DNA from 4 places in the Massilia sp. DD77 genome. Region 2 is predicted to be linked to each of the others. Evidence: predicted binding sites of a transcription regulator. Region 2 holds the regulator's gene; each other region holds the start of a gene.
What was found. The regulator sigma-54, encoded in region 2, starts transcription at its own class of promoters, with help from an activator protein. The targets are predictions, from matches to a motif close to TGGCANGNAANCTGCTTT.
Positions count from the first base shown of each region.

Region 1: V7778_RS20125 (TorF family putative porin) is a predicted target of sigma-54. The motif match lies at 2,489-2,506, and genes of this name have one in related genera.
Region 3: V7778_RS08835 (ANTAR domain-containing response regulator) is a predicted target of sigma-54. The motif match lies at 2,795-2,812, and genes of this name have one in related genera.
Region 4: V7778_RS08200 (PEP-CTERM sorting domain-containing protein) is a predicted target of sigma-54. The motif match lies at 1,626-1,643, and genes of this name have one in related genera.

Region 1 covers NZ_JBAMDH010000036.1:35,548-41,299, reverse strand. Annotated here, with positions in the region: gene V7778_RS20135 (ammonium transporter) at 1-1,303, opposite strand, end outside; gene glnK (P-II family nitrogen regulator) at 1,316-1,654, opposite strand; gene V7778_RS20125 (TorF family putative porin) at 1,674-2,414, opposite strand; partial or broken gene V7778_RS20120 (accessory factor UbiK family protein) at 2,691-2,912, shown strand; gene V7778_RS20115 (adenosylcobalamin-dependent ribonucleoside-diphosphate reductase) at 3,039-5,531, shown strand; gene V7778_RS20110 (SirB2 family protein) at 5,575-5,752, shown strand, end outside.
Region 2 covers NZ_JBAMDH010000023.1:92,783-98,534, reverse strand. Annotated here, with positions in the region: gene hpf (ribosome hibernation-promoting factor, HPF/YfiA family) at 29-388, opposite strand; gene V7778_RS15590 (RNA polymerase factor sigma-54) at 446-1,927, opposite strand; gene lptB (LPS export ABC transporter ATP-binding protein) at 1,933-2,688, opposite strand; gene lptA (lipopolysaccharide transport periplasmic protein LptA) at 2,688-3,260, opposite strand; gene lptC (LPS export ABC transporter periplasmic protein LptC) at 3,300-3,908, opposite strand; gene V7778_RS15570 (KdsC family phosphatase) at 3,916-4,446, opposite strand; gene V7778_RS15565 (KpsF/GutQ family sugar-phosphate isomerase) at 4,446-5,468, opposite strand; gene V7778_RS15560 (monovalent cation:proton antiporter-2 (CPA2) family protein) at 5,559-5,752, shown strand, end outside.
Region 3 covers NZ_JBAMDH010000012.1:46,786-52,537, forward strand. Annotated here, with positions in the region: gene V7778_RS08825 (MFS transporter) at 1-694, opposite strand, end outside; gene V7778_RS08830 (CmpA/NrtA family ABC transporter substrate-binding protein) at 944-2,116, opposite strand; gene V7778_RS08835 (ANTAR domain-containing response regulator) at 2,140-2,784, opposite strand; gene V7778_RS08840 (S9 family peptidase) at 3,420-5,752, shown strand, end outside.
Region 4 covers NZ_JBAMDH010000011.1:45,143-50,894, reverse strand. Annotated here, with positions in the region: gene V7778_RS08215 (oxidative damage protection protein) at 29-301, shown strand; gene V7778_RS08210 (hypothetical protein) at 399-728, opposite strand; gene rpiA (ribose-5-phosphate isomerase RpiA) at 747-1,424, opposite strand; gene V7778_RS08200 (PEP-CTERM sorting domain-containing protein) at 1,674-2,240, shown strand; gene V7778_RS08195 (Rhs element Vgr protein) at 2,251-2,793, opposite strand; gene eda (bifunctional 4-hydroxy-2-oxoglutarate aldolase/2-dehydro-3-deoxy-phosphogluconate aldolase) at 2,804-3,430, opposite strand; gene edd (phosphogluconate dehydratase) at 3,427-5,346, opposite strand; gene pgi (glucose-6-phosphate isomerase) at 5,571-5,752, shown strand, end outside.

The sequences.
Region 1 (5,752 bases), on a different contig from region 2:
AGGCGACGAAGGACACCAGCGCCGACCACACGATCGTGATGCCGACGGCCTGGGCTTGCACCCACACCTGGTTCGCGATCGAGAAGTCCGGCGACGCCTTGTTGGCGACATAGTCCCAGATGCCCTGCCCGCCCAGCTGCGGCGATGCGAACACGCCGGTCAGCAGTGCGCCCAGGATGCCGCCCACGCCGTGCACGCCGAACACGTCCAGCGAGTCGTCGGCGCCCAGCAGGCGCTTCAGGCCAGTCACGCCCCACAGGCAGATGATACCAGCCAGCAAGCCGATGACCAAGGCGCCCATCGGGCCGACGAAGCCGCAGGCCGGGGTAATGGCCACCAGGCCGGACACGGCGCCCGAGGCGGCGCCCAGCATCGACGGACGCTTCTTGACGAACCATTCGCCGATCACCCAGGACACGGTGGCGCAGGCGGTCGCCAGCAGGGTGTTGATGAAGGCCAGGGCGGCGATGTCGCCCGCTTCCAGGGCCGAGCCGGCGTTGAAGCCGAACCAGCCCACCCACAGCAGCGAGGCGCCGATCATGGTCATGGTCAGCGAGTGCGGGGCCATGGATTCGCGGCCGTAGCCGATGCGCTTGCCGATCACATAGGCGCCGACCAGGCCGGCTACCGCCGCGTTGATGTGGACCACGGTGCCGCCCGCGAAGTCGAGCGCGCCCTTCTGCCACAGGTAGCCGGCGGCGTCGGTGACGCTGGCCAGGGTGGTGGCGTCGGTGATCGCGTCGGGACCGGCCCAGAACCAGACCATGTGGGCGATCGGCAGGTAGCCGAAGGTGAAGAACAGGACGGTGAACAGCATCACGGCCGAGAAGCGCACGCGCTCGGCGAAGGCGCCGACGATCAGCGCGCAGGTGATGGCGGCGAAGGTGCCCTGGAAGGCGACGAAGATGAACTCGGGGATCATCGTCTCCTTGCTGAAGGTGGCGGCCATCGAGAAGCTGCCGGCCGCGGCGTCGTAGATGCCGTTCAGCAGGGCGCGGTCGAAGCCGCCGATGAAGGGGGTGCCGCCCTGGGTGAAGGCCAGCGAGTAGCCGTACACGCACCACAGCACGATGATCAGCGAGAAGATGGTGAAGACCTGCATCAGGATCGACAGCATGTTCTTGGCGCGCACCAGGCCGCCGTAGAACAGGGCCAGGCCCGGGATCGACATCATGATCACCAGCAAGGTGGCGACGAACATCCAGGCGGTGTCGCCCTTGTTGACGGCGGGCGCGGCCCAGGCCGGGAGCGCGGCGCCAAGGCCGAGGCCGGCGGCCAGGAGGGAAGGAAGGATTCGCTTCATGGGAGTGTCCTTTTACAGTGCTTCGTTGCCGGTTTCGCCGGTACGGATACGGATGACCTGGTTGAGGTCGGCGACGAAGATCTTGCCGTCGCCGATCTTGCCGGTGCGCGCCGCGTTCTGGATGGCGTCGATGACCTGGTCGACCACGGCGTCGTCCACCGCCGCCTCGATCTTGATCTTCGGCAGGAAGTCGACCACGTACTCGGCGCCGCGATAGAGCTCGGTATGCCCCTTCTGGCGGCCGAATCCCTTCACTTCGGTCACCGTCATGCCTTGGACGTTGATTTCCGACAGCGCTTCGCGCACCTCGTCGAGCTTGAAGGGCTTGATGATGGCAGTAATCATTTTCATGGCTTGGCCTCGTGTGCGGTCAGAAGGTTTTCGACAGGCTCAGCACCGCGGCCGACTTGCCGAGGTTCTTGCCTTGCGGGCTCAGGTAGGCGTCGGTATTGGCCTTGATCCAGGCCAGCGACAGGCTCGCCACGCCCAGGTCCTTGGTCACGCCGACCTTGTAGTCGGTGTACGAGAAGGCGCTGTTGTTCTCGACGCGCTGGCGGCCGACGTGCAGGTTGACGATGAAACCGTTGCCGGCGTCGATGTCGGCGCCCACGTCCAGGTAGCCGCTACGCTTGCTGTCGGCGGTGCCGAACAGGTTGGTGGTCGAGTGCGAGTACTTGACGTAGGCCGGGCCGAAGCCCAGGCGGCCATAGAGCTCGAAGGTGTTGGCGCGTGGATTCAGGCCGTTGTCCGGGTAGAAGTAGTACAGGCCGCCCACGTCGTAGCTGACATCGGCCGTCAGCTGGCCGCGCTTGCCGCCGTAGATATCCCATTCGATGTCGCCGTCGCCGCCCAGGTCCTTGGTCCACTTGATGGTGGACAGCCAGGTGCCGACGTACCAGCCGGTCGGGCCGTGCACGTAGTCGACGCCGCCCTGCAGGGCCGGGTCGAGGCGGGTCTGCGACAGGCCGCGGTAGCGGTAGTCGCTGGTGATGGCCGCGTTATAGCTCACCTGATGTTCGGCGGGTTGTTCCTGCGCGAAGACCGGGACGCCGGTGAAAGCCAGGACGGCCAGGCCGACTGCCGCTGCGCATTGCTTGATGGTGCACTTCATGACAAACCCCCTCAGTTTGAACGGTTGCTGCCGTTGCGGTTTACAATTCTGTTATTGCTGCATTCACCCTGGATTTAGCAGGATGCGTGCCAGCTCGTAAACCGTGGGAAACAGGCTTGTTTTTCCGGCCATACCCCCCACATCCGAACTGAACCACCCCGATCGTCCGCACCACGCGCGAGCGCAGCGGCGATGCGGAGTCCGACGCGCACCAAATCAGGCTGCCGCGCACCGTTGTGGTGCGCCCAGCCCGGCCTTACCAAGGAACCCCAGGATATGAATACTTTCTTCAACGACTTGCAGGGCAAGATCAACCAGGCGCTGGAAAGCGGACCGGCCAAGGACATCGAGCGCAACGTCAAGGCGGTGATGACCCAGGGCTTCGCCAAGCTCGACCTGGTCACCCGCGAAGAGTTCGATATCCAGGCCCAGGTGCTGGCCAAGACGCGCGCCAAGCTCGAAGCGCTCGAACTGCGCGTGGTGGAGCTGGAAACACGCCTGGCAAGCCAGTCCGCATCTGCGCCTGCCGCGGCTCACACCGAGACGCCGCACATCATCACCCCGCCGAACCTCGACAAGCCGTAACACGTGCCTCCGGCATTCATGCATGAGCGAAAGGCGAACATGAATGCGAAAGACAAGGTGGACGGCACGCTGGCGCCGCAGGACGTATCGCTGGACGTGCTGCGCGAGAAATACGCCAAGGGCGAGGAAGCCGGGATCGCCGACGTGCGCGCCCGCGTGGCGCGCGCCCTGGCCCTGCTCGAACCGGCGCCGAAGCGCGCCGAACTCGAACGGCGCTTCCTGTGGGCCCAGGAACAGGGCTTCGTGCCCGCCGGCCGGATCAACTCCGCCGCCGGCATGCGGCTCCAGGCCACCCTGATCAACTGCTTCGTCCAGCCGGTGGGCGATTCCATCTCCGGCGTCGACGGCGGCCTGCCCGGCATCTACACCGCCCTGTCGGAAGCCGCCGAGACCATGCGCCGCGGCGGCGGCGTGGGCTACGACTTCAGCGCCATCCGCCCCATGGGCAGCAAGGTCAAGGGCACCGCCTCGCGCGCCTCCGGTCCGGTCTCCTACATGGAAGTGTTCGACGCCTCCTGCCGCACGGTGGAATCGGCCGGCGCCCGGCGCGGCGCCCAGATGGGCGTGCTGCGCATCGACCATCCCGACATCGAACGCTTCATCGCCGCCAAGGACCTGGGCGCGCTCACCAATTTCAACATCTCGGTCGGCGTGACGGACGCCTTCATGCGCGCCGTCGAGGAAGACGCCGGCTTCGCGCTGGTGCACCGCGCCGAGCCGGGCGACGAGGACATGGCGGCGGGCGCGCACCGGCGCGAGGACGGCCTGTGGGTCTACCGCGAAGTGCGCGCCCGCACCCTGTGGGAGCAGGTGATGCTCTCCACTTACGACCATGCCGAGCCCGGCGTGCTGTTCATCGACCGCATGAACGCCGAGAACAACCTCTGGTACTGCGAAGAGCTGGGCGCCACCAATCCCTGCGGCGAGCAGCCCCTGCCCGCCTACGGCTGCTGCGACCTCGGCTCGCTCAACCTGACCTGCTTCGTCGACCACCCCTTCTCCGATAACGCCACAGTCGACTTCGCACGCCTGCGCGACGTGGCCGCGGTCGCCGTGCGCATGCTCGACCTGGTGCTGGACGCCACCGAATGGCCCCTGCCCCAGCAGGCCGCCGAATCGCGCGCCAAGCGCCGCATCGGCCTGGGCTTCCTGGGCCTGGGCAGCGCGCTGGTGATGCTGGGCCTGCGCTACGACGCCGACGAAGGACGCGCCATGGCCTCGCGCATCGCCGAGACCATGCGTGACGCCGCCTATGCGGCTTCGATCGAGCTGGCGCGCGAAAAAGGCGCCTTCCCGCTGTTCGACGCCGACCACTACCTGCGCGGGCAGTTCGTGGGCCGCCTGCCGCAGGTGCTGCTGGACGCGATCCGCGTGCACGGCATCCGCAATTCGCACCTGCTGTCGATCGCGCCCACCGGCACCATCTCGCTGGCCTTCGCCGACAACGCCTCGAACGGCATCGAGCCGCCCTATGCCTGGACCTACCAGCGCAAGAAGCGCACCGCCGACGGCGGCACGCGCAGCTACGAGGTGCTCGACCACGCCTGGCGCCTGTACCGCCAGCTCGGACACGATCCTGACGCCGGCCTGCCGCCCCAGTTCGTGACCGCGCTCGAGATGCGCGCCATCGACCACCTGCGCATGGTGGAGGCGGTCCAGCCTTTCGTCGACACCGCGATCTCCAAGACCGTCAACGTGCCCGAGGACTATCCCTACGAGGACTTCCGCGAGCTGTACAGCCAGGCCTGGCATGCGGGCCTGAAGGGGCTGGCCACCTACCGTCCCAATACGGTGCTGGGCAGCGTGCTGTCCACGTCCACGCCTTCCTCACCCTCGCTTCCCGTGGCGCAGCCCGCGCGCACCGATCCGGACGACGATCCCCTGCTCAAGCGCTTCGAGCGCCGTCCACTGGGCGAGCTGGAGTCGGTCACTTCCAAGATCGAGTACTCGACCCAGGAAGGCCGCAAGAGCGCCTACCTGACGGTGAGCTTCATCCGCGCCGAGGGCCGCCTGGAAGGCCGGCCGGCGACCATCGAGCGGCCCTTCGAGTTCTTCATGCCCGGCAACCAGCGCACCGGCGGCCACCAGTGGATCACGGCCTCGATGCGCCTGCTTTCGATGGTGGCGCGCGCCGGCGGGCCGATCGCCAAGGCCCTGGCCGACATGCGCGAAGTGGTGTGGGAAAAAGGTCCGGTGCGCTGCGGCCACCTGACGCGCGAGGACGGCGTCCAGGTGCCGGTCTACCATGACTCGGAAGTGGCGGCGATCGCCTTCATGCTGCAGCGGATCCTGATCCGGCGCGGCTTCCTGGACGCCTACGGCAACCAGGTGCCGGTGGCGGAACTGGCGCGCGCGTTTTCCGAGCGCGGCGGCGCGCCGCTGCCCGAGGTCGAGCCGCAACCGCCCACCGCGGGCGGCGCCCTGCCCGTCCCTTCCGGGGCCAAGTGCCCGGAGTGCGGCGCGCGCGCCCTGCGCAAGGTCGACGGCTGTACCCGCTGCGACGAGTGCCACTACGTGGGCGAGTGCGGCTGACTCTCATAGCGGCCCAGTCCTGCCGGGCGCTTATACTAGGCGGATGAGCTACCTCGCCCTCAAACACCTGCATATGAGCTTCGCCGTCCTGAGCGGCGGTTTTTTCCTGATCCGTGGACTGTGGATGCTGTCGGGCTCCGCGCTGCTCCAGCGGCGCTGGGTGCGGATCGCCCCGCATGTGGTCGACACCCTGCTGCTGGCCAGCGCCATCGGCCTGGCGC
Region 2 (5,752 bases):
TAGCTGGTGTGCCCTGCTGCCTGTCAGGTCAGGCTGCAGCGGCTTCTTCGCTTCCTTGATCCGGCAAGCGTTTGATCGCTTGGTGGTTATGGTCTTTCAACATCTGCTTGTGTTTCAGAACCTGTCGATCCAGCTTGTCCATCAGCGTGTCGATTGCGGCATACAGGTCTTGGGCGACACTGGCCACGTGCAGGGTCTTGCCGGACACCTGGACATTGATTTCAGCTTTTTGCCTTTTTTCTTTTTCAGTGAGGTTGTCGACGGCAAGGAAGACGTGGGTGTCGATCACTTGATCGAAATGCCGGATGATGCGCTCGAGCTTATTCTGAACATATTCACGGATAGCGGGAGTCACTTCGAGATGGTGGCCACTGATTGTGAGGTTCATACACACTCCTTTGAAAAGGCGCGCCGCCCAGGCACAAGGCGGGAGTGGGCAACGCTGTTACAAAGCTTTGCGGAGGCTGACGGGAGGGATCTTGAGCGCTTCACGGTATTTGGCGACCGTCCTGCGCGCAATGACCATGCCTTGTTCCCCGAGCATCTCCGCGATCTTGCTGTCGGATAAAGGATTCTTAGGGTCTTCTGCTCCTGTCAATTGCGCGATGAGAGCGCGGATCGCCGTCGAGGAGGCTTCTCCCCCCGCTTCGGTGGCGACATGGCTTCCGAAGAAGTATTTCAACTCGAACATGCCGTGCGGGGTCAGCATGTACTTCTGCGTTGTAACACGAGAAATTGTGCTTTCGTGTAGGCCTAGTGTATCAGCTATCTCACGTAAAACAAGGGGCCGCATGGCAACCGCGCCGTGGGAGAAAAAGTTCTTCTGTCGCTCGACAATGGCCTCGGCCACGCGCAGGATGGTATCGAAACGCTGGCGCATGTTCTTGATCAGCCACTTGGCTTCTTGCAACTGCGAATTCATCTGCCCTTCGCACTTGCCCTGCTTCATGAGCGAGGCGTAGAGGCTGTTCACGCGCAGGCGCGGCATCACATCCGGGTTCAGCATCACGGCCCAGCCGTTCTTGGCGCGGCGCACGATCACATCCGGTACCACGTAGTCTGACACGTTCGACGCGAAGGCCGCGCCCGGGTGAGGATTGCACTGGCGCACTACGGCCTGCACTTCGCGCAGGTCTTCGTCGTCGCAGTCCAGCGCCTTCTTGAGCTTGCTGTACTCGCGCTGGGCGAACCAGCTCAGGTAGCCTTCGACGATCTTCAGCGCCAGGCGCCGCGTCACCATCGGCACGCCCGGCATGCGGCGGATCTGCAGCGCCAGGCATTCTCCCGCGCTGCGCGCACCCACGCCCACCGGATCCAGGCTCTGCACCAATGCCAGGGCGCAGCGCAGCTCGTCCATGTCGATCTCGAGCTCTTCCGGCAGGCGGGCATGGATCTCGTCCAGCGGTTCTTCCAGGTAGCCGTTGTCGTCGAGCGCGTCGATCACCAGCTCGGCCAGCGCGCGGTCGCGCGCGGAGCAGCCGGTGACGCGGATCTGTTCCATCAGGTGCTCGCGCAGGTTGATGGCGCTCGCCTCCAGCTGCGGGCGGCCATCCTCGTCCTCGCCCCCGCCGGAGCCGCCGCCCGAGCCCCAGTCGGCGTCCGACGCGTCGCGTTCGGCGTCGCCGCCCTCGAAACCCTCGCCGGCTTCGCTGGATGCCGCGGGCGCGGCTTCGCCTTCCTGCGCCGGGGCGGCCGGCGCCGGCGCCTCGCCGTTGGGAGGCGCGTTGTTGATCGCGCCGTCGGCCAGCAGCCGCACCGAGCGGTCGAGCGGATCGTCCAGCCGTTCGAGCAAGGGGTTATCGGACAGGATCTGCTCGATCTCCTGGTGCAGTTCGAGCGTGGACAACTGCAACAGGCGGATCGACTGCTGCAGCTGGGGCGTCAGTGCAAGATGCTGCGATGTGCGGAGTTGCAGGGATTGTTTCATGTCTTCTACATGCGGAAGTGTTCGCCCAGGTAGACGCGGCGCACGGACTCATTCGCGATGATGTCGTCCGGCCGGCCCGAGGCCAGCACGGCCCCCTGGTTGATGATGTAGGCGCGATCGCAGATGCCGAGCGTCTCGCGGACATTGTGGTCGGTAATCAGGACACCGATCTTGCGCTCTTTCAGGAAGCGCACGATGCGCTGGATCTCGATCACGGCGATCGGGTCGACGCCCGCGAAGGGCTCGTCCAGCAGCACGAAGCGCGGGTTGGTGGCCAGCGCGCGCGCGATTTCCACGCGGCGGCGCTCGCCGCCCGAGAGCGACATGGCCGGGTTCTCGCGCAGCTTCTCGATCTGCAGGTCGGCCAGCAGGGTGTCGAGGCGTTCGCCGATCTGTTCCTTGCTCAGCGGCCGGCCGTCGACCTGCTGCAGCTCGAGCACCGCGCGGATGTTCTCCTCCACGGTCAGCTTGCGGAACACCGAGGCTTCCTGCGGCAGGTAGGACAGGCCCAGCACCGCGCGCCGGTGGATCGGCAGGCTCGAGATGTCGGTGCCGTTGATGTCGATCGAGCCGGCGTCTGAAGGCACCAGGCCGACGATCATGTAGAAGGACGTGGTCTTGCCGGCGCCGTTCGGGCCCAGCAGGCCGACCACCTCGCCGCACTCGACCTGCAGCGAGACGTCGCGCACCACCAGGCGCTTGCCGTAGCTCTTCTGCAGGCCCTTGACGATCAGGGTGCTGCCGCTGTCGCGTGCCTCCATCATTGCTTGCCCGCCGCGGGTGCCGCCGCCGGCGCCGGCGCGGCGCGCTTGGGCGCCAGGATCAGGGTGCCGCGTCCGCCGCCGACCTTGCTCTGGCCGCTGGCGTCGTTGCGCACGCTGGCGACTTCCTTGCGGTTGTCGTAGGAGATGAAGGGCGCATTGATCTCGTTGGTCACGCGCTTGCTCTCGAGTTCCTTGACCACGGCGTCCGAGAAAAGCTTGACCATCTCGATGCGTTCGTCGTATTCGATGCGCTGGGCCTGGCCTTCGACCCACAGGTCGGGGCCGCCGTCGCGCTTCTGGCGGAAGGTGGCGACCTTGCCCGGGTTCGCGGTCAGGGTCACGCTCATGTAGCCTTCCGGCGTTTCCTTGACCAGGGCGCGGTCCGACTTGAGCACCAGGGTGCCGCGGGTGACGACCACGTTGCCGGTCAGGATACGGGTCTGGGTGACCTCGTCGACGTCGAGCGAGTCGAAATTGATGACGGCCTGCTTGAGCGAATCGGCGCGCTCGGCGAAAGCCGGGAGCGACAGCAGGGAAAGGCAAAGGGCAGCGAGGTGTTTCTTCATCATGTTCTGGTCCTGGGTTGACGCGGCGCTGTCATGAACGGCCTATTGGCGCGCGCGTGGCGGATAGACGATCTGGCCGCGGCTGGCGATGTGCATCTTCTGGGTCGCGTTGTTGGCCACCATGCCGGTGCCGCGTACGCTGGAAGCGCCCAGCTGCATCTCGATCGGCTGATCGGTCTTGAGGATTTCTTCGTCCGGCAAGGCGGTGAGCGCCTGGGTGCGCACGCGCAGCGCTTCCGACCTGGCGGTGCGCGCACGCTGCAGGTCGACGTTGCCGAGCATGTCGACGCGGTGTTCCTGGTGATAAATGCGGGCGCGGTCGGCGGTGACCGTCATCGGCGGACGGCCCGGCTCGACACCGCGCAGCACCGGCTGCACCACGGTCGAGACGTCGCCCTCGGGGATATGGGTCAGGCGCTTGCCCGACACCACGTAGCTCGGCTGGCCGCCCTCGGTCATGCGCACGAAGGAGAAGTTCTCGACGATGTAGTCGGGCTCCGTCGGCGGCCCGCCAAGGCGCGCGCCGGCGTCGTCGCCGTCGAAGGCCTGCAGCAGCCAGAAGCTGCCGAAGGCGCAGAAGACCGCGATCATCATGATCGTCAGGAGCTTCCAGCGGTGCGCGGTGCGCTTGTTGTTCAGGTAGCCGACCATCGCATGCTCAGGCGAAGTAAGGCGCGAGCGCCTGTTCGTAGGTGCCCTGGGCGCGCATCACCAGGTCGCACACCTCGCGCACGGCGCCGCGGCCGCCCGCGTTGCGCGTCACGTAGTGGGCGCGGTGCTGGACTTCCGGGTGGCCCGAGGGCACGGTGACCGCGAAGCCCACGCGCGTGAACAGCGGCAGGTCGATCACGTCGTCGCCGATGTAGCCGCACTCTTCCGGCGTCACGCCGGTCTTGGCGAGCAGCTCGGCGAAGCCGATGCGCTTGTCGTGGAAGCCCTGCCAGACGTGGGTGATGCCCAGGTCGGCGGCGCGCTTGACCACGATCGGCGAGTTGCGCGCGCTGATGATGGCGGTCTGGACGCCGGTCTTGTTCAGCAGCTGGATGCCCAGGCCGTCCAGCACGTTAAAGGTCTTGGTGACTTCGCCGTCCGGGCCGTAGGTGAGGCTGCCGTCGGTGAGCACGCCGTCGACGTCGAAGATCATCACCTTGACGCGCGCGGCCCGTTCCATGTGTGCGAGCGGCAGCATCAGATCACCTTGGCGCGGGTCAGGTCGTGGATGTGCAGGGCGCCGACCAGGCGGTCGTCCGCGTCCACCACGAGCATCTGGTTGATGCGGAATTCCTCCATCACGGCGACGGCGTCCACCGCCAGCTGCTCCGGATGCACGCGGCGCGGGTTGGCGTGCATGACGTCGCGGATGGTGAGGTTCGAGAAGTCGTGCATGCGCTCGATCAGGCGGCGCAGGTCGCCGTCGGTGAACACGCCGATCGGGCGGTTGTCGGCGTCGACCACGGCGGTCATGCCCATGCCCTTCTGGGTGATCTCGAGCAGGGCCTTGGCCAGCGGCACCTCGGGCGCCACGACCGGGATCGCCGCCCCGCTGCGCATCACGTCGCGCACGTGGGTCAGCAGGCGGCGGCCCAGGGCGCCGCCCGGGTGCGACAGCGCGAAGTCTTCCTCGCGAAAGCCGCGCGCATCGAGCAGGGCCACGGCCAGGGCGTCGCCCATGGCCAGGGTGACGGTGGTGCTGGTGGTCGGGGCCAGGTTCAGCGGGCAGGCTTCCTTGTCCACCGCGATGTTCAGGTGGACCTCGGCCAGCAGCGCCAGGCGCGAGGCCGGCTTGCCGGTCAGGGCGATCACGTGGGTGCCCATGCGCTTGACCGCCGGCAGGATGTCGAGCAGCTCGCTCGACTCGCCCGAGTTCGAGATGGCGATGAAGACGTCGTTCGGCGTGACCATGCCCAGGTCGCCGTGGGCGGCCTCGCCCGGGTGGACGAACATGGCCGGGGTGCCGGTCGAGGCCAGGGTGGCGGCGATCTTGCGGGCGATGTGGCCCGATTTGCCCATGCCGGACACCACCACCCTGCCCTTGCAGGCGTACAGCAGGTCGGCGGCGCGCACGAAACTGTCGTCGTCGCCCAGGCGCGCATGCAGGGCGCGGATCGCGTCGGCCTCGATGGCCAGGGTCTCGCGGCCCAGTTCCAGGAGCCGGCGCGCCTGGCTCTCGTCAAAACTTTTCAGCATTGTTTTTTCATCGGTTACACTCATACCAGAAGTATAAACGAATTGGGAAAGCAAAAAACTTGCCAGTCATAACAAACAACAACACCGACCGTCCTAAGGACTGGAACAGGGCCGATGCATTCCGGACTTGAACTGACCCTGCTCCTGCTGGGCTGCGCCGTGCTCGGCGTGGTTGCTTTCCGCATGCTCCACCTGCCGCCGATGCTCGGCTACCTCGCCGTCGGCGTGCTGATCGGCCCCCATGCCCTGGCCCTGGCCGACGACAGCCCGGCCACCCACGCGCTGGCCGAATTCGGCGTCGTGTTCCT
Region 3 (5,752 bases), on a different contig from region 2:
CGAAGCTGGCCCAGCCGCCCTTGCCCGAGCCTTCCGGCATCGTGCCCGCCTTGCGCAGGTCCTCGTAGTTACCGTCCGGGCAGTCCTGGGTGTAGCGCCAGTAGACGAAGGCCATCACGATCATCAGCACGCCCGGGACCACCAGCGCCACCCTCCAGCTCAGGGCCTCGCTCACGCCCAGCATGACGACCGCGCCCAGCAGCAGCGGCATCAGGGCCTGGGCCGCGCCGCCGCCCGCATTGCCCCAGCCGGCGGCGGCCGCGTTGGCGGTGCCGACGATCTTGGGACTGAACATGACCGAGGTGTGGTACTGCGTGATCACGAAGCTGGCGCCGACCGCGCCGATCCCCAGGCGGAACAGCAGGAAGCTTTCGTAGCTCTGGGCCATGGCCACGCCCAGCACCGGGATGGAACCCAGCAGCAGCAGGCCAGTGTAGGTCTTGCGCGGGCCGAAGCGGTCGCACAGCGGGCCCACCAGCAGGCGCACGAAGATGGTGATGGCGACCGCGGCGATGTTGATGTTGGCGATCTGTTCCATCGACAGCCCGAATTCGCCTTTGATCACCGGCATCAGCGGTGCGCAGGCGAACCAGGCGAAGAAGCAGATGAAGAAGGCCACCCAGGTCAGGTGGAAGGCGCGCATCGGCGCGCCGGTGAACGAGAAGAGCGTGATGCGGTCCGCTTTGCTGGCCATGTTTTTTTCCTTTGAAAACAAAAAGGCGTCCGCGCTGTCTGCCGGAAGGCAGGAGCTGCGGACGCCGTTGTCCAGGTGCCGGCCCCTCGTTAGGCCGGCGGTGAAATATCGTGGATCGCCATTGATCCTGTCAGGAGTATGAGCAAGAGCCGTGCCACCTTGGCTCCAGAGGGAAACACCCGGATACCTTCACCGGCGGCGCTACATTGCAGTGCACCATTCCCCAGAATGATGCATGGGCGTGCGTCTTTACAGCGCTTGCCGCGCACGCGCGGCGCCCGCGGCGGCATAGGCGGAGGGGTCGCTCCCGTCCCAGACCGTCCCGTCGATGAGGGTCGAGCTGCGCATCTCGCCAGGCGGCAGCGGCGTGCCGCTCTGCGCCGCCGCCGCGCGGTAGAGGTCGATGCGGTTGACCGCGCGCGCCACCGCCGCGTAGTCCGGATCGCTGGTCAAGAGGCCCCAGCGCCGGTGCTGGGTCATGAACCACATGCCGTCCGACAGCCAGGGGAAGCTCGCCTCGCCGTCGGCGAAGAAGCGCAGGCCGTTATGGCCGCGCCAGTGCCCGCCTTCCGCGTGGCGCCCGGCCAGGCAGTAGGCCAGCAGTTCGCGGCCGGCATTGACGTAGGCCGGGCTGGCCAGCACCTCGGCCGCCGCCTCGCGGTTGGCGCGCGCCGCATCCAGCCAGCGCGCCGCCTCCAGCAGGGCCGCGACCATGGCGCGGCAGGCGTGCGGATGGGTGTCGGCGAAGCCGGCGCGCGTGCCCAGCACCTTGCCGGGATGGTTCGGCCAGATCCGCTCGCTGGACGCGGCCAGGATCCCCGTGCCCTCGCGCAGCGCGCGCTGGCCCCAGGGCTCGCCGGCGCAGAAGCCGTCCATGTGCCCGGCCGCGAGGCTGGACGCCATCTGGCCAGGGGGCACGGTCACCATCCGGCAGTCGGCGACCGGGTCGATGCCGGCCGCCGCCAGCCAGTAGTACAGGAACATCGCGTGGTTCCCGGTCGGGAAGGTGTGCGCCAGGGTCAGGCGCCGGCGCTCCTCGTGCAGCAGCCGCTCCAGCAGCGCCGGGTCGTGTGCGAAGGCCGCCAGGCGGCGCGAGAGCGTGATGTTCTGGCCGTTCTGGTTCAGGTTCATCAGCACCGCCATCGGCTGTTGCCTGCTGCCGATGCCCAGGTGGACGCCGTACAGGAGGCCGTAGAGCACGTGGGCCGCGTCCAGCTCCCCGCCCAGCAGGCGCTCGCGCATGCCGGTCCAGGACAGCTCGCGGCTGAGTTGAAACTTCAGGCCGTGCTTCTCGTCCAGCCCCAGCACCGAGGCCATGACCACCGGCGCGCAATCGGCCAGCGGCATGAAGCCGATCCGGATTGTGTCGATCTCGGGCTTGTCCGATCCGGCGGCCCATGCGCCGCCATCTGGCAGGTTCATTGTTGTCCTTTCCCCGCGGGCGTTCAGCCCAGCAGGTCTTCCACGTCGAGGATGCGCTGCGCGATGTCCGCCAGCTTCATGTTCTTGTTCATCGCCAGGCTGCGCAGGCGCTGGTAGGCCTGCTCCTCGCTCAGCGCATAGCGCGTCATCAAGAGGCCCTTGGCGCGGTCCACCAGCTTGCGCTCGGCAAGTTTCTGGCGCGTGTCGGACAGTTCGCACAGCAGCTGCTGCTCGCGCCGGAAGCGCGCCAGCGCCACGTCCAGCACCGGCTTGACCCGCTCCGGCTGCAGGCCCGCCACGATATAGGCCGAGACCCCGGCCGCCATCGCCGCGTCCATGCTGGCCGGGGCGTCGTCCTCGGTGAACAGGACGATGGGGCGGCGCTCGTCGCGGGTGGCGATCACGATGTGCTCGAGGATGTCGCGCGCATCGAGCTCGCTGTCGGCGATGATCAGGTCCGGCTGGAGCTGGGCGATGCGCTCGGGCAGGAACACGTCGGCCGGCAGCGAGGCGATCAGGTCGTAGCCCGATTCCAGCAGGCCGATGCGCAGCGCGGCGCTGCGCCGGGCCTGCTCGGCATGGCAGGCGTCCGGATCGGCGCCGGGGACTGTGGCGGGAAGCACGACGACGATACGCAGGTGGGATGAGGCACGGTCTGGCGATTTCATACGAGGCAGTCATGCAAGATTCGCACCAGCTTGCTTTTTGGAACGGGTATCCCGCCCTTCTTATTCACGCCCGCTGTGCCAGGATATTCGCGCGGCAAATATCTGCGCGAGAGCCTGCGCGTCAATTATTCACCATTTGTATCGCTGGAATCACGAATCGAAAGTTTGTTTATGACGGGTCCCGTTCTATACTGCAACGCAACATCGCAGTATTTACCGGAGAATCCACATGACCGCTACCACCAACTTCCTCGCCAACGCCCTCTCGGCGATTCGTAGCTTCTCGCAGGAACTCTACGCCGCCCATGGCGGCTGGGCGCCGGCAGTCCGGGGCTGAACCATGAGCCTGTTCGAGTACCTCCCCGTCGCCCTGGCCGTGCTGGCCATCGCCGGCCGCATCGCCATGTTCCTGCCTCGTCCGCCAAAAGGCCCGTACCGGGCCATGTGAGCTGCGGCGCAGCACTGCCCCCCAGCCAACGCCGGTTATGCATATGCATGATCGGCGTTTGTCTTTACAGCAAAAAAACCTGCCTGTATTGACTCGTCCTTAGTCATGGCTGAGCTAGAATGCATTCGCCTTCGCCTGCCTCAAAGCGCAGGCGAGAACGCGTTCACTTTTACTCGACACGACTACGATGCGACCACCCTTCTTCCCCACGATCCTCGCGGCGCTGATCGCGCTGCCGGCGGCGGCCTCCACGCCCATCACCCTCGACCAGGCCATGGACCATCCGGACTGGATCGGCACGCCGGTGGAAGCCGCATGGTGGAGCTGGGACGGCAAGCAGGTGTACTACAAGCAGAAGCGCACCGGCTCGCCGCTGCGCGACACCTTCCAGGCCGGCGCCAAGCCGCGCCTGGTGGCGGACACCGAACTGGGCAAGATCGACAGCCCGGACGTCTCGTATAACCCGGACCACAGCCGCATGCTGGTGCTGCGCAATGGCGACCTGTTCGAGCGCAACCTGAAGAACGGCGAGCTGGCCCAGATCACGCGCGGCGCCGGCAAGGTCGATGCCGCGCAATTCGCGGCGGACGGCCGCGGCGTCCAGTACCGCATCGGTAACGACTGGTACCAGTGGGACCGCGCCGCCAAGGTCGCCGGCCCCGCCGCCCTGCCGCGCGCCGCCAAGGACCCGGCGGCCAATGACGACGATGCGCTGCGCGCCATGCAGCTGCGCCTGATCGCCACCCTCAAGCGCCAGAAGGACGAGCGCGACGCCATGCGCCTGCGCACCGAGGAACTGCGACGCATCGACCCGACCATGCCCCCGGCCCCGGTCTACTTCGGCGACAAGGTCGAGATCGAGAACAGCAGCCTGTCGCCGGATGGGCGCTGGCTGATCGTCGCCACCGCGCCCAAGGGCGGCGACAAGGGCCGCGTCGGCAAGATGCCGCGCTATGTGACCGAGTCGGGCTACGAGGAATTCGACGACCAGCGCACCCGCGTGGGACGCAACCTGCCGGCCGCCCATGCACTGAAGCTGGTCGACCTGCGCACCAACAAGGTGCAGGACCTCTCCTTCGACGTGCTGCCGGGCGTCGACCAGGACCCGCTGGCCGAGCTGCGCGCCGCCGCCAAGCTCGATCCGCTGAAAGGCAAGCGCGCGGTGCGCGTCATCGACGGTCTTGATGCCATCAGCTGGAGCGCCAACGGCGCCGGCGTGGCCGTCATGCTGCGCTCGGTCGACAACAAGGACCGCTGGATCGCCACCGTCGACCTGGCGGGCGCCAGGCTCAAGCCCGTGCATCGCCTGACGGACGGCGCCTGGGTCAACTACGACAACAACGAATTCGGCTGGCTGCCGGACAACCGCACGCTGTGGTTCCTGTCCGAGGAAAGCGGCTATTCGCACCTGTACACGGCCGACACCGCGACGGGCAGCACCCGTGCACTGACCCGGGGCAAGTGGGAAGCCTCGGACGTGCGCTGGACCCGCGATGGCGGCACCGCCTACCTGATGTGCAACCGCGCCAGCCCGGGCGACTACGAAGTCTGCGCCGTCAACGGCAAGACCGGCGCCGTGCGCGAAGTCACCCAGCTCGACGGCGTGGAACGCTTCCGCCTGTCGCCGGATGAAAGCAAGCTGCTGCTGCACTGGTCGGCCAGCTACACCCCGGTGCAGATCGCGACCGTCGCGGCCTCGGGCGGCGCGGCCACCAGGCTGACCGACACCCGCACCGCGGACTACAAGGCGCGCACCTGGATCGAGCCGCAGTACGTGGCCGTGCCCTCGAGCGCCGGCGGCGACCCGGTCTGGGCCAAGCTGTACCGCCCGGCCCAGCTGGAAGCGGGCAAGAAGTACCCGGTCGTGATGTTCGTGCACGGCGCCGGCTACCTGCAGAACGTCAGCAAGCGCTATCCGAACTACTTCCGCGAGCAGATGTTCCACAACCTGCTGGTGCAGAAGGGCTACGTGGTGCTGGACATGGACTACCGCGCCTCGAAGGGCTACGGCGCCAAGTGGCGCAATGCGATCTACCGCCAGATGGGCACCCCGGAACTGCAGGACTACATCGACGGCGTCAACTACATGGTCAAGCAGCACCAGGGCGACGCCGCCAATGTCGGCGTCTACGGCGGCAGCTACGGCGGCTTCATGACCTTCATGGCCCTGATGCGCGCGCCCGAGGTGTTCAAGTCCGGCGCCGCGCTGCGCCCGGTGACCGACTGGACCACCTACAACCACGAGTACACCGCCAACATCCTGAACACCCCGGACGTCGACCCGCAGGCCTACAAGGTCTCGTCGCCGATCGAGTACGCCGAGAACCTCAAGGGCCACCTCCTGATCTCGCACGGCATGATCGACGACAACGTGTTCTACCAGGACTCGGTGCGCATGGCCCAGCGCCTGATCGAACTGAAGAAGGACAACTGGGAGCTGGCCAGCTACCCGCTGGAACGCCATGCCTACGTGCAGCCGGAAGCCTGGTTCGACCAGTACCGCCGCATCTACAAGCTGTT
Region 4 (5,752 bases), on a different contig from region 2:
ATCACATCTTCGAACACAGGAGTACACGATGGCCCGCACCGTCCACTGCATCAAACTGAACAAGGAAGCCGAAGGGCTGGATTTCCCGCCGGTTCCTGGCGAAATGGGCAAGAAGCTCTACCAGTCCGTTTCGAAGGAAGCCTGGCAGGCGTGGCTGAAGCACCAGACCATGCTGATCAACGAGAATCGCCTGAACCTGGCGGACGACCGCGCGCGCAAGTACCTGGCGACGCAGATGGAGCGTCATTTCTTTGGTGAAGGCGCGGATCAGGCGGTGGGTTACGTGCCGCCGACGGCATAAGCCTCAGTTAGCGGCAGGTTAAGGGACTTGGGTCCCCGCCTTCGCGGGGACCCAAGTTTTTCAGCAAACTTGTAACGCTGCCGAAGCAACTAAGGGCTCACATCTTCCTGCACTGGCGCAACTCACACCGCGCCATGAACACCTTCCCATCCTCGCAGCGCATCCGGTACACCTCGATCGGCCCCGCCTCCGTCACGAGCCCGGCACCCTGCCCGCTCGTACACCCCTGCTCGCGCGCCAGCTTCTCGACCGTCGCGGAAGAAACGCCAGTACGGAACGGCACCCGCTCGATCGGCGCGCCGTTCGCGTCGACCAGCTGCGGCGCCGCCGGTGTCGCGGCGGCCACCGGCGCCGGCGTCTCCATCTTGCTCTTGAACATGGAACAACCGCCCAGCAGGACGGCCACCAGCAGCAGCGCGCGTTTCATGGACAGTCCTCGTTGCGTTTAGAACGACAGGGTCTTGACGCCTTCCGCCATGCCCAGCAGGCAGACATCGGCGCCGCGCTGCGCGAACAGGCCGACAGCGATCACGCCGACGATCTGGTTGATCTGGTTCTCCAGCGCCACCGGATCGGTGATCGCCAGGCCGGCCACGTCGATGATCTCGCCGCCATTGTCGGTAATGAAGGCGTCGTCGCTGCCCGCCTTGGTGCGCAGGCGCGGCTGGCCGCCCAGGGCTGCCAGCTTGCGCATCACGGCCGCGCGCGCCATCGGGATGACTTCGACCGGCAGCGGGAACTTGCCCATGGTCTCGACCAGCTTCGAGCCGTCGGCGATGCAGACGAACTTCTGAGAAATCGAGGCCACGATCTTCTCGCGGGTCAGTGCCGCGCCGCCACCCTTGATCATCGCACCGGCCGCGTCGATCTCGTCCGCGCCGTCGATGTAGACGGCGATGGACTCGACCTCGTTCATGTCGAACACGGGAATGCCGTGGCCGCGCAGGCGCGCCGCGGTGCCTTCCGACGAGGCCACGGTGCCCTTGATGCGGTCCTTGATCTTGGCCAGTTCGTCGATGAAGAAGTTGGCGGTCGAGCCAGTGCCGACGCCGATGATTTCGCCGTCGACCACGTAATCGATGGCGGCGCGCGCCACTGCCTGCTTGAGTTCGTCTTGAGTCATGATGCTCTGTTGGTAGAAGAAGAATCCGCCATTTTAAAGGATTCGTATCGCATTCCGTGCAAAACCACCCACGCGCCAACGAGTGCAGCAGACGAATTTCCAAGCAGAAATAATTGTTAATGTCGAAAAACTTTACATTGGCGTATTGAGCTAGCTCAGCATTTCGCCCCAAGGTATTGTTTGCATTGGAAAATTTCTATCTGGCATCCTAATTGCTTTGAGACTAGAAACATTTCTTAAAGGCAGACCATGAAATTCGCAGCACGCTCTATCCTGACCACCATCGCCGGCATCGGCGCCGCCCTCGTCTCAAGCGCCGCCAGTGCCGGCTATATCGGCAATCAGGTGACCATGAACTTCACCGCCATCGACGCAACTTCGGCGATCAGCTTCTCCGTGCCGCAGACCGTCGGCAGCGGCGTCGAGTTCACCGGCCAGAGCACCGATGTCTTTGGCCAGGTCTGGACCGTCAGCGTCGACGTGTTCGACACCGGCGTCATCGTCAAGACGGACGCCGGCAGCTATGGCAATATCAGCAGCTACGACAACCGCTTCCTCCTGGACCTCAGCTTCAACGGCGCTCCGGTGTCGGCCATGGAACTGACGGATTTCTCGATCGTTGCGCCGTTCGGCAACGCCCTGACCAGCATCACCCCGGGTGAAGGCAACATCCGCTTCGGTTTCAATGCCATGTACTCGACGGCGACCTACACCTTCGAAAACATCGCGGCTACCCAGGTGCCGGAACCGGGCAGCGTCGCGCTGCTGGGCCTGGGCCTCGCCGGCCTTGGCGCCCTGCGCCGCAAGCGCCGCTGATCGACGCCAGTCAGTTCCAGCGTAGGAGCCGGCGCAGCGTGCCGCGATGCAGGCTCGCCCGGCTCGACGGATCGGCCAGGAACAAGGCCAACACCTTTTCATACAGTCCCAGGCTGGCGCGATACTGGTGCTGGCGCATCGCCTCCGGCTTGCCTAGGTGCTTCAGCACGAAGTAATCCGCCAGCAAATCGCCCTGCGCTTCCATGTTGTAGTCCGCCAGGCTCGCGCCTTCGCGCAGGGTGTAGTCGTAGGACAGCCCGATCCGGAAGGCCCCGCGCAGCCGCACCGGATAGCCCAGCTGGTGCTGCCACACATGCACCATCTCGTGCATGAACCAGTGGATCGCGCCCGGATCGCCGCGCGTGTAGTCGGGAAGAAAGCAGGAGTGGTGGAAGTACAGGCTGCCGTTCGGCGTCATGCAGCAGTTCCTGGGCTGGAACGGCAAATACCGCCGGTTGTGCACGCGCACCCGGCGGTAGTCGATGGCGTTGCGGAACAGCAGCGACGCCATCTCGATCTCGCCCGCGCTCAGCGGGCGCGCGAGCGTCGGCATGCGGATCCGCTTACTGCTGCGGACGCAGTGCCGCGGCCGCCTTGGCCAATTCGGTGATCTGGTCCCACTGGCCGGCGTTCATCAAGTCCTTCGGGGTCAGCCAGGAACCGCCCACGCAGGCCACGTTCTTGCAGGCCAGGAACTTGGGCGCCGTCTCGATCGAGATGCCGCCGGTCGGGCAGAAGGTGATGTCCGGCAGTGGGCCGCCGATCGCATTCAGCATGCCCACGCCGCCCGCTGGCACCGCCGGGAACAGCTTGAGCTGGCGGAAGCCCGCCTCGCGCGCCGCCATCACTTCCGAAGGCGTCATCACACCCGGCAGCAGCGGCAGGCCGCTGGTCCTGGCCGCCTCGATCAAGGCCGGGGTCAGGCCCGGCGACACGCCGAACACGGCGCCGGCGTCGCGCGCGGCGGCGAATTCTTCCGGCTGGGTCAGGGTGCCGACGCCGACGATAGCGCCTTCGACCGCGCTCATGTCGCGGATCGCCTTCAGGCCGTGCTGGGTGCGCAAGGTCACTTCGAGCACGCGGATGCCGCCGGCGACCAGCGCCTTGGCCAGGGGTACGGCGTGGTCCGGATCGTCGATGGCGATCACCGGGATGACGCTCGCCGAGCGCATGATGTCAAGTAAGGTCATTTCTGCGTCCTAAAGAGAAAGTCTTCGTCGGAACCCGGCATGATCTCGCCGGCGTCGACGCCTTCATGCAGGGGTACGGTGGTGGGAATCGGCGAGGGCAGCGGGAAGGTGGCCGCGCCCTCTTCCGCCGCGCTGATGGCGTTGCGGAACACGGCGAACAGCTCGCGGCCCATGCCGATGTGGCTCTTCGACAGGTCGGCATGCGCCATCTTGCGCGCGGCCCAGACGTCGCTCGGCACCAGGGCGTCGAGCGTGCCGGCGGTGGCGTCGACGCGGATCATGTCGCCGTCGCGCACCAGGCCCAGCGGGCCGCCGGCCAGGATCTCGGGTGAGACGTGGATCGCCGCCGGCACCTTGCCGGACGCGCCCGACATGCGGCCGTCGGTCACCATCGCCACGTGGAAGCCGGCGTCCTGCAGGTTCGCCAGCGCCGGGGTCAGCGCGTGCAGTTCCGGCATGCCGTTGGCGCGCGGGCCCTGGAAGCGGATCACGGCCACGAAGTCGCGGTTCAGCTTGCCCGCCTGGTAGGCGTGCATGAAATCGTCCTGCGAGTCGAAGGTCAGGGCCGGGGCCTCGACCACGTGGTACTCGGCCTTGACCGCCGAGATCTTCATCACCGCGCGGCCCAGGTTGCCCTGCACCAGCACCATGCCGCCGTTGTTGCTGAACGGGTTGGAGGCCGGGCGCAGCACGGCTTCGTCGCCGCTGTTCTGCGGCAGGTCGCGCCAGACGGCCTTGCCGTCCTCGCCCAGGAAGGGCTCTTTGCAATGGGCGCGCAGGCCATGGCCCAGGATGGTGTTGACGTCCTCGTGCGCCAGGCCGGCGTCGAGCAGTTCGCGGATCACGAAGCCCGGGCCGCCGGCGGCCTGGAAGTGGTTCACGTCGGCTTCGCCGTTCGGATAGATGCGGGTGAGCGAAGGCACCACCTTCGACAGCTCGTCGAAGTCGTTCCAGTCGACCACGATGCCGGCGGCGCGCGCGATCGCGATGATGTGCAGGGTGTGGTTGGTCGAGCCGCCGGTCGCGTGCAGCGCGACGATGGCGTTGACGATGCTCTTCTCGTCGACGATGCGGCCGATCGGCATGTAGTTGCCACCCTGCTGGGAGATCGCCACCGCGTGCTGTGATGCGGCCGCGGTGAGCGCGTCGCGCAGCGGGGTGCCCGGGGTGATGAAGGCGGCGCCCGGCATGTGCAGGCCCATCATTTCCATCAGCATCTGGTTGCTGTTGGCGGTGCCGTAGAAGGTACAGGTGCCGGCGCCGTGATAGGAGGCGGATTCGCCTTCCAGCAGCTCCTCGCGGGTGGCCTCACCCTTCGCGTAGCGCTGGCGGATGGCTGCCTTTTCCTTGTTCGAGATACCGGTGGTCATCGGACCGCCCGGCACGAAGATGCCCGGGATATGGCCGAAGTGCAGCGCGCCGATGAGCAGGCCCGGCACGATCTTGTCGCAGATGCCCAGGTAGAGGGCGGCGTCGAACATATTGTGCGACATGCCCACGGCGGTGGCCATGGCGATGGCGTCGCGCGAGAACAGCGACAGTTCCATGCCCGGCTGGCCCTGGGTCACGCCGTCGCACATGGCCGGCACGCCGCTGGCGAACTGGGCCACGGCGCCGACTTCGCGCACGGCTTCCTTGATCACTTTCGGGAAATACTCGAAAGGCTGGTGCGCCGACAGCATGTCGTTGTAGGACGAGACGATCGCCACCGAGGGCTGCTTGTATTCGCGCAGCTTGAGCTTGTCGTTGGCCGGGAAGGCGGCGAAGCCGTGCGCCAGGTTGGTGCACGACAGCGAACCGCGCTGCACGCCCTGCACGCGCGCGGCTTCGAGGTGCGCCAGGTAGGCCGCGCGCGACGACTTGCTGCGCTGGATGATGCGATTGGTAACCTGTTCAACTACAGGGTGGAGCGCCATGTTCGTTCCTTCCAAAATTTTGTACCTGAAATTTTACTACAGAATCATGCCATGCGCTTGCCACCCGCCTTTACCCCTTTTGACGGGGTGACCTGATCGGTCCGATTGCCGGACCGCGGAGACAATGAGAGAACGCGCACGAACTTTTATGTAGTGAATTTACGAGCGCTTCCCTGTATTATTCGCCTATCTATCATGACAATAGTGCCACGCACCTCGATCCCATGCGCCAGCCTCCCCTGACCAGCACCGCCGCCTTCCAAGCCCTCGATCAACATGCAGAAGATGCCGAACTGTGGCAGATGCGCGAGCTGTTCGCGGCCGACCCGCAGCGCTTCGAGCGCCTGTCGGTCGAGGCTGCGGACCTGTTCCTAGACTATTCAAAAAATCGCCTCGACGGGCGCAC